Regions from separate parts of the Paenibacillus sp. DS2015 genome, predicted to be linked through region 2. Evidence: riboswitches for the same ligand, from Rfam matches in the RefSeq annotation. Region 2 holds a riboswitch; the other holds the start of a gene.
The links. A riboswitch is a leader RNA that binds a small molecule or an ion and turns the genes downstream of it on or off. The one in region 2 is predicted to bind cobalamin.
Positions count from the first base shown of each region.

Region 1: linked by a shared signal. The riboswitch ahead of metE (5-methyltetrahydropteroyltriglutamate--homocysteine S-methyltransferase) and the one ahead of J2T13_RS06145 (ABC transporter substrate-binding protein) in region 2 are both predicted to bind cobalamin.

Region 1 covers NZ_JBNPWS010000005.1:142,680-147,094, forward strand. Annotated here, with positions in the region: gene J2T13_RS07095 (serine/threonine protein kinase) at 1-178, opposite strand, end outside; gene metE (5-methyltetrahydropteroyltriglutamate--homocysteine S-methyltransferase) at 445-2,730, opposite strand; cobalamin riboswitch at 2,880-3,072, opposite strand; gene J2T13_RS07105 (MFS transporter) at 3,265-4,415, shown strand, end outside.
Region 2 covers NZ_JBNPWS010000004.1:233,391-237,805, reverse strand. Annotated here, with positions in the region: gene cbiB (adenosylcobinamide-phosphate synthase CbiB) at 1-864, shown strand, start outside; gene J2T13_RS06150 (histidine phosphatase family protein) at 855-1,472, shown strand; cobalamin riboswitch at 1,746-1,927, shown strand; gene J2T13_RS06145 (ABC transporter substrate-binding protein) at 2,110-3,120, shown strand; gene J2T13_RS06140 (FecCD family ABC transporter permease) at 3,120-4,166, shown strand; gene J2T13_RS06135 (ABC transporter ATP-binding protein) at 4,163-4,415, shown strand, end outside.

The DNA.
Region 1 (4,415 bases), on a different contig from region 2:
GAGCCAATGCACGCGGGAAGAACTCTTTGATCACACTCTTAGTCCCTGTCTCTACATGACGTGCGATATATACGACTGATAGCTCACTACAGGAACATATTCTGCGAATTTGGTATATCGGTTCTTTTCCAAGCATCGTGTTTCGAGCTAATACGCCATTCATCGACCCTTTTCTCATATTAACCTGCCCCTTTGTGAAGGAGATGGATCGTCCATTTCCCGGGTTTGATAGAATTATGTCGAAGCACTATATTAACACCTATAGTAACAGACACCACAATCATTTCCAACCTTGGAATTTCCAAATGACTCGCGCCTGCAATTGTATCCTTTTCTTATGTCAATTCAAAAAGACCAAATCCTCCTGTTAGATCAGGAAAATTTGGCCTGCTTGTTTATAGCTCAACACCACGCTGCTTATTGCACGAAATCTATCGAATACTATTAATTCGTTACTTTCCTAGCTTCTCTTGCAATTTCAGTCGCTTGGACCATGTGTTTCAGAGAGGCTACCGTCTCTTCTATTCCACGCGTCTTCAACCCACAATCTGGATTAATCCAGAATAACGCTGGATCTAATACCTGTAACGCTCTATCGATCATAGATACCATTTCCTCTACCGCTGGAATTCTTGGACTATGAATATCGTATACCCCTAATCCAATACCCAGCTCATATGTGGACTCTTCAAAAGTATGAATAAGTTCACCATGACTACGTGATGTTTCGATGGAAATAACATCAGCATCTAGTGCACGTATCGCATCAATCATCTCGTGGAATTCACAATAGCACATATGTGTATGAATTTGGGTTGTGTCTTTTACGGTAGATGTAGAGAGACGGAAAGCAAGAATGGAATCCTCCAAATAGCTATCCCACTTCTCTTTTTTCAGGGGCAGTCCTTCTCGAAGGGCAGGTTCATCGACTTGAATCATCTCAATTCCAGCCTTTTCTAACGCCTCAACTTCCTCCCTTAATGCCAATGCAATCTGGAAGGCCACTTCATGACGGGGAAGATCGTCACGTACAAAGGACCAGTTCAATATGGTCAATGGACCCGTCAACATTCCTTTTACCGGCTTGTCGGTTAAAGATTGTGCATACACACTTTCTTTCACAGTCATCGGAGCCATAAATTCTACATCCCCGAAGATAACCGGTGGTTTCACACAACGTGAACCATAGGACTGCACCCAACCATTCAAAGTAAAGGCAAAACCATTCAGTTTCTCGCCGAAAAATTCAACCATATCGGTTCGTTCGAATTCACCATGAACGAGTACGTCTATGCCAATTTCCTCTTGAATTTTAATCCATATCTGAATCTGCTCTTGAATAAATGTCTCATATTGCTCGTTACTCCATTCTCCCTTGCGGAAGCTTTGCCGAGCTTTTCTGATCTCTGGTGACTGCGGGAAGCTCCCGATCGTCGTTGTCGGTAGGAATGGAAGCTGCCATTTCTCTTGCTGACTCACTTGGCGCTTATTGAAGGCACTCGTTCTTGTCGACGGTTGTGAACCCCTATTCGCTGCGGCTTGTCGAACTTCAACACGATTTCTTGATTGGGACGCATTAAGCGCTTCGACTGCGTTTCTACTATTCATTAGCTTCGCATCTGCACCCTCTTGACCGCTAGCCGCTTGTACAAGAAGCACAATCTCATCTAACTTCTCATCCGCATAAGCTAAAGCCTCTTTTAACACAGGATCTAGTGCCGTCTCTGGTTGCGTACTAACCGGAACATGCAGTAGGCTGCAAGAAGGTTGTACCACAATCCGATCATAAGGTACGAACTCAGATAACTCTTTCAGCAATTGGAGCGGAGATTCAAGACTTGAACGCCAAATGTTACGTCCGTCAATCAGACCCGCGCCAAGTGTTTTCCCTTCTGGGAATCCGAACTTCTTAATCGATTGCAAATTCTGTTCTAAACCATGGACAAGGTCAAGTCCCAACCCCTGAACCGGAAGTGAAATCAACTCTTCATAATGATCAACAGCTTCAAAATACGTCTGTAGCATGATGTTAAGCTTAGGAGCAGCAGCATGTAACACTGCATAAATATGCTGAACTCTTTCTATATCTTGTTGTGTCACAGAAGTCACTAGAATCGGCTCATCCACCTGAATCCACTGCACACCCTCTTGCTCCAGCTCTTGTAGAATCTGAGTATACAGAGGTAGGAATTGCTCGATTAACGCATCCAGTTGATCTGCTTCATATCCTTTGGCGAGCTTCAAGAACGTATACAGACCTACTAATACGGGTTTACCTTCGATACCCAACTTCTCCTTAGCTTCACGATAGGCAAGTAGTGGCTGGTTCTTAGTAAGTGCAGGTGTTGCCCCATTCAATTCGGGTACGATGTAATGGTAATTGGTATTAAACCACTTCGTCATCTCACATGCAGCGGCTCCCTTGTCTCCCCTTGCCATAGCATAATAGGTGGAGAACGGAACGACACCCCCGTCATACGAAAAGCGTTCAGGTACAAGTCCGAACATTGCTGAAGTATCCAATATATGATCGTAGAACGAGAAATCATTCACAGGAATGAGCTCGATGCCTTTGTCTTGCTGAAGCTTCAGATGATCCAAGCGAATGGTCTCCAGCTGGCTAATCAATTGGGATTCATTCATCTTACCTGCCCAGAAAGATTCAAGCGTTTTTTTCCATTCACGGTGTGCTCCAATACGTGGGTACCCTAGATTGCTACTCTTTACCATGTCGTTAAAGCGCCTCCTCTGATTTCAAATCTATTTATTGTTTCATAGCAAAAAGACATCTTTACCCTATACAAAAAGGATAAAGATGCCTTTAGAACATGCCTAAGTTGGCCGCCATCTCTAACACCTTCCTATCTCCCGTAGGTAAAAGCAGTGTGTCAAATAAGGCAGGTCTCCTGGCTCCAGAATCAACATCATCTGCTCACCTTCCCGATTATACAATCAGTGGCTATCTAGCAGTGACTCCTCTGTTACAGTGGCGGGACCGCGTCGGTGTTACACCGAACTTCCCTTTTAAGCTTCAATTCGTTCAACTGAAGCACCTTATTCCACATTATTCAATTTCAAAACATCAATATACCATAATTATACACATAAATGTATTTTTATTCAATTAGTGCTTCTATTTATGATAATACCCTGACATTGAATTGCTGTCAACATATAGGAATAGTAGGATTAAAAATAGTTTCCTGCCCCCACCCAAACTGCTATTATAGAAAGATTGGTTCTTAGAGATTTAGGGGGAATATCATGAGTTTTATGCAACGAATCATAGGTGAATGGAACAACTTATCTCGTAATATCAAATTATTTTTTCTAGCGAATATCTTGTTTCAGATAGGTGGGGGGATGTTCTCCGTATTATATAATCTATTTATCCAAGGCCTTGGTTATGGTAATGCTATGAATGGAAGAATCATCAGTATTCAATCCTTAGCTACGGCGCTCATGTTCATTCCTGTCGGACTACTGGGTGACCGCACGAGTCGTAAGCGTCTATTAATTATTGGTGCTTTATTCACAGGTCTTGCATTCATCGGGCGCTCTTTCCTAGTGGCTGAGTTCAATTTACTAACCTTTGCCGTCTTAACAGGGTTATTCACTTCGATATTTCAAGTGCTTGCTATACCTTTTCTGGCCGAAAGTGTCCCTGTTTCTCAACGTCTACGGGTGATCAGCTATTATTCATCCCTTGTGCTAGCTTCACAGGTTATAGGGAGTATGGGCGGTGGTATTCTAGCAGATCTGATTCAAAGTCTCGGAGTAAGCCGGGTTTCAAGTTTACAGATTGTACTCACTACCGGAGGAATCGCAACATTTGCCGCGTTTATTCCGCTATTACTCATGATCGAGCCAGCTAAAGTTGCTAAACCTGTCTTAGCTCCACCCACAGTTACTAATCACACCATCCCAGCTGGCAACCGTCCATTAAAATCTGAATATAAAGTTATAGGTCAATTCGCCATCGTACAACTTATCATTGGAACGGGTTCAGGACTCGTTATTCCTTATTTAAATCTGTATTTCACCAATCGTTTCTCTGTCTCGCTTAGCGCCGTGGGTCTACTCATCTCCCTGGGACAAATTATGACGATTGTATCTATGCTTATCGGCCCCTCACTCGCAGGTCGAATTGGATCGGTAAAGGCTATCATATGCTTCCAAATGCTCTCTTTACCCTTCCTACTATTAACTGGATTCACGAATATACTGGCTATCGCATCCATTAGCTTTTTATTCAGACAAGCCCTAATGAACGCCGCGAATCCAATTCAATCCACCGTCTTGATCAACCGTGTATCGGATTCGAATCGAGGGATCGCCAACTCCATGACACAGACTGCATTTATGCTCGGATGGGCCTTCATGGGACCTGTGCAATCCTATCTTATTACCTCCTA
Region 2 (4,415 bases):
CGTATAGAAAAACTTATACGCCGATACTTTAGCCAACCTGCCGCTCTAAAAAAAGCAGGTATACTCTTACCGATTGTTCTGGTAGGGGGTTCTTTTGCACTGACATGGGGAATTCTGAAAGGGCTATATATGATCCAGCCCTGGGCTGCATGGATAGCGGAGTCAATATTTATAGCCACTACGATTGCTGTCAAAGGATTGAGAGCTGCGGGAATGGAAGTATTCGGTCATCTTAGTAGGGGTGATTTACCTGCTGCTAGGCATGCACTTAGCATGATTGTGGGTCGTGACACGGAACATCTAGAAGAGTCTGAGATCGTACGTGGAACGGTAGAAACGGTAGCCGAGAATATCGTAGATGCGATTGTATCGCCATTATTCTATGCCCTGATTGGAGGCGCACCGCTTGCTATAGCTTATCGTGCAGTGAATACGTTAGATTCCATGGTAGGTTATAAGAATGAGAAGTACATGAATTTGGGCTGGGCTTCAGCCAGATTAGATGATATAGCCAACTATATCCCTGCAAGAATCACAGCGGTATTACTAATCATTAGCGCTAGAATCATGCGACTAGATTATAAGAGATCGTACAGAACTGTAAAGCATGATGCGAGGCTCCATCCTAGTCCTAATAGTGGCTTTCCTGAATCTGCCGTTGCTGGAGCCTTAGGTATAAGAATGGGTGGCGAGAACAGGTATCAAGGGATTGTATCTTTCAGAGCTTATATGGGAGAAGCAACGCGGATTATGAATGCAAGTGATATCAAAGCTACGATCGGACTCATGATCCTGACATCATTGGCATTTGTAGTTGTAGGTCTGTTTGTTATATGGGTTGTAGGAGGGACATTATGGCAGTGACGTTGGAGCTGTTATTGATGCGCCATGGCCAAACACAGTGGAATGTTGATAAACGCTACTTGGGACATCGTGATCAAAGTATATTAGAAGAAGCGCGAGATCAATTGATCCCCCTGCGGGGTCAAGTCAGTGGAAGAAAGTTTAATAAAATAGTCTGTAGTGATCTTAAACGTTGCCGAGAAAGTCTTGCTTTTGTCGCTCCCGAACTTCTAGACGGTGTCGTTTATGATAGCCGTCTGAGAGAGATGGATTTTGGGGATTGGGAAGGAAGGACATATGAAGAATTAAAGGGACTCCCTCTGTATTGTGAATGGCTAGATGATCCACAGATAATCACTCCGCCGAATGGAGAAGCTTGGGATTTATTTCACGGAAGGATCAAGGACTTTCTACATAGCTTAATCCCATTAGCGTCTGAGTCAGGAGGAGATCGTACGAACCCATCGGTGTTCATTGTTACGCATGGCGGGGTAATCAGACAGCTAATAACGATGATTATTCCACAGACATCCTTCTGGGATTTGTCTGTAGAACCCGGGAGCTTAGTAAAGGTACTACTCACTTTAGATGATGAATGTTGGACAGGTACTTTGCGTGGTGAGTATTGAAATATCCTATTTGCTTGGCAGTATTCATATATGGAGATCATATATTTTTGATGGAATCGATCGAACTAACCCGTTGAAATTACAAAAACTTGGTTGTAACAGTCATGCTTTTCACCTATAATCATCAACAGAGATGTAGCGTTCGAACAATCAATTATATATTGTTGATTCTCAAGGTCCCGTAAGGCAAACTGACTATATAGAATGAACTGAAGACCAACCTTACTATTGATTTTTTTTAGAGTCTATAGAACTGTGGGGGAAAACTTTAGTTTAGTCTATCTGCTTGCTGTTCATTCGGGTTAAAAGGGAAGCTGGTGTAAATCCAGCACGGTCCCGCCACTGTATAACAGGAGATATCCTTCTATGTCACTGTTCTGCCATAAGGTAGAATGGGAAGGCTAGGATGTTGATTACCTGTAAGTCAGGAGACCTGCCTATGAGAAGAATGACGGTCCTTCGAGGAAAGGATTACGTATGCAAATAAGTACCTACTGGCGTAAGTTCTAGTTAGAGTACTCTGGACATTTATGAGCAACATAAAGTCTTGTAGACGTAATCCCTGATTCTTTGCATAAAGGATCAGGTTTTTTTGTTGTTATATGTTAGTCAGATAGAAGGGGAGTTAAGAAATCATATGAATAAATTAATGAAGTTGTGGACCACAGGCCTACTCGCACTAGTACTGGCGTTATCACTTGCTGGATGTGGTGCAAATAACACTACCAACAAACAAGCACAGATTACACCAACGGTAGAGCAATCTGTAACGCCTAAGGACCAGCCAGCGACAACAGATGAACTAAGAACGGTATATCCATTAACGGTAATGGATTCAACAGGGGAGTCATTCACTTTCACCGAGGCCCCTAAACACATCGTATCCGTGTCGCCTGCAGAGACGGAGGCGTTATTCGCGATCGGTCTTGATAGTGAAATTGTAGGTGTGGCTGACTATGATGATTACCCAGAGGCTGTTGTGTCCAAGCCAAAAATGGGGGGGATCATGAAACCAAATGAAGAAGCTATTATTGCGGCTGAAGCGGATATTGTATTCACAGGGATTTCGATGAGTGAAGAAGCAGTGAAGAAGTTGCGTGATATGGGAATTCAAATCTTCAAGACGGATCCGAAGACAGTAGATGATATCCTAAGCAATATTGAGCTATATGGCCAAATTACCGACCATCAGGCTGAAGCTAAAGTGGTTACGGATCAGATGAAACAAGAACGTGACGAAGTGATTGAAGCGGTTAAATCGGTTACTGCTGAACTGAAAAAGAAAGTATATGTAGAATTCTCTCCAGGTTGGACTGTAGGTAAGGGAGAATTCATGGATGAGTTGATTACTCTTGCCGGAGGGATTAACGTAGCATCTGACATGGTAGGATGGAATGAGATTAGTGAAGAGAAGATTATTCAGGATAACCCTGATGTGATTCTATACTCTAAGAATGTCATTGATGATACAACGAAAAAGGGTCTAGACGAGATTATTAAAGCACGTAGTGGCTGGGATCAAATAACGGCTGTGAAGAACGAAGCTGTATTCGGTATGGATGATAACTTGCTAAGTCGTCCAGGACCTAGAGCAACGGCAGGGCTTAAAGAAGTAGCGAAAGCTATTTATCCGGATTTGTTTAAATAATGAGTAAGAAGCTAGCGGGTTATGTCGGAGTCGGGATCATACTGCTAGTGCTGACTTTACTGATTTGTCTAGGAATAGGTTCAGTAAAGCTGCCGGTGAAAGATATCGTTATGATTTTAATACATCGCTTACCTTGGATTGGGGATGCTGTGACGCCTACTTGGAGTGTATCTTTTGAACAGATAGTAATCAAAGTACGACTTCCGCGGATTATTCTGGGTATGTTGGTAGGAGCGGCACTCGCTGTAGCGGGTTCAGGCTTTCAGGGTGTTCTTCGGAATCCATTAGCAGATCCTTATACCCTTGGGGTATCTTCTGGATCAGCTGTAGGGGCGTCTATTCTTATCTTTTACGGTCTCCAGTATTCATTATTTGGGGTATGGACGTTACCGCTTGTGGCTTTTGTGGCTGGTGTAATTACGTTGTGGGGTGTATTGGCTCTAGCAAGAGAAGGTGGAAAGATCCCAACAAATAGTCTGATATTGTCTGGGGTAGTGATGCAATCATTTTTGGGAGCGATTGTAGCCTTTCTATCAGCAATGTCTAGCAAAACCATTAACGAAATTTTGTTCTGGACAATGGGAAGTCTGAGTTTGCGAGGATGGTCGTATTCGGTCATCCTTTTCCCGTATCTATTACTCGGATTAATCTTCATATGGAGTCGCGCTAGGTCACTTAATTTGTTATCCCTTGGAGAGCGTCAGGCCACTCATCTCGGACTTCATGTAGAAGGGCTCAAGATCAGTATCTTGTTAGTGTCTACGCTACTGACAGCCGCGGCCGTGTCGGTCTCTGGTATTATTGGTTTTGTTGGTCTAGTTATTCCTCATATGATTCGACTGATTGTAGGTCCAGATTATAGGCTCATTGTTCCCTTGTCTGCGATCGGTGGGGGAATATTCATGGTATTGGCGGACACGGTTGCCCGTTCCTTACTTGCACCGACTGAAATTCCACTGGGTGTCGTTACTGCCTTTGTTGGAGCACCTTTCTTTGCTTATTTGTTATATAGGAATAAAAAGCAGAAGAGAGGGATGATGCTATGATTCAAGTGAATGATGTAGGAAAAAGTTATGGTAACCTTGCGGTACTTCAAGATGTGAACTGGACAGTGCAGGAAGGTGAATGGTGGGGAATTATTGGTCCGAATGGGAGCGGTAAATCGACATTACTACAATTGATATCTGGTGTGGAGAAGATGACTTCTGGTGACATTACGATTAAAGGTAAGGATATCAAAGGCTATAGTCGTAAAGTACTCTCTCAGATGATGGCAGTACTAGAGCAGGATGGAC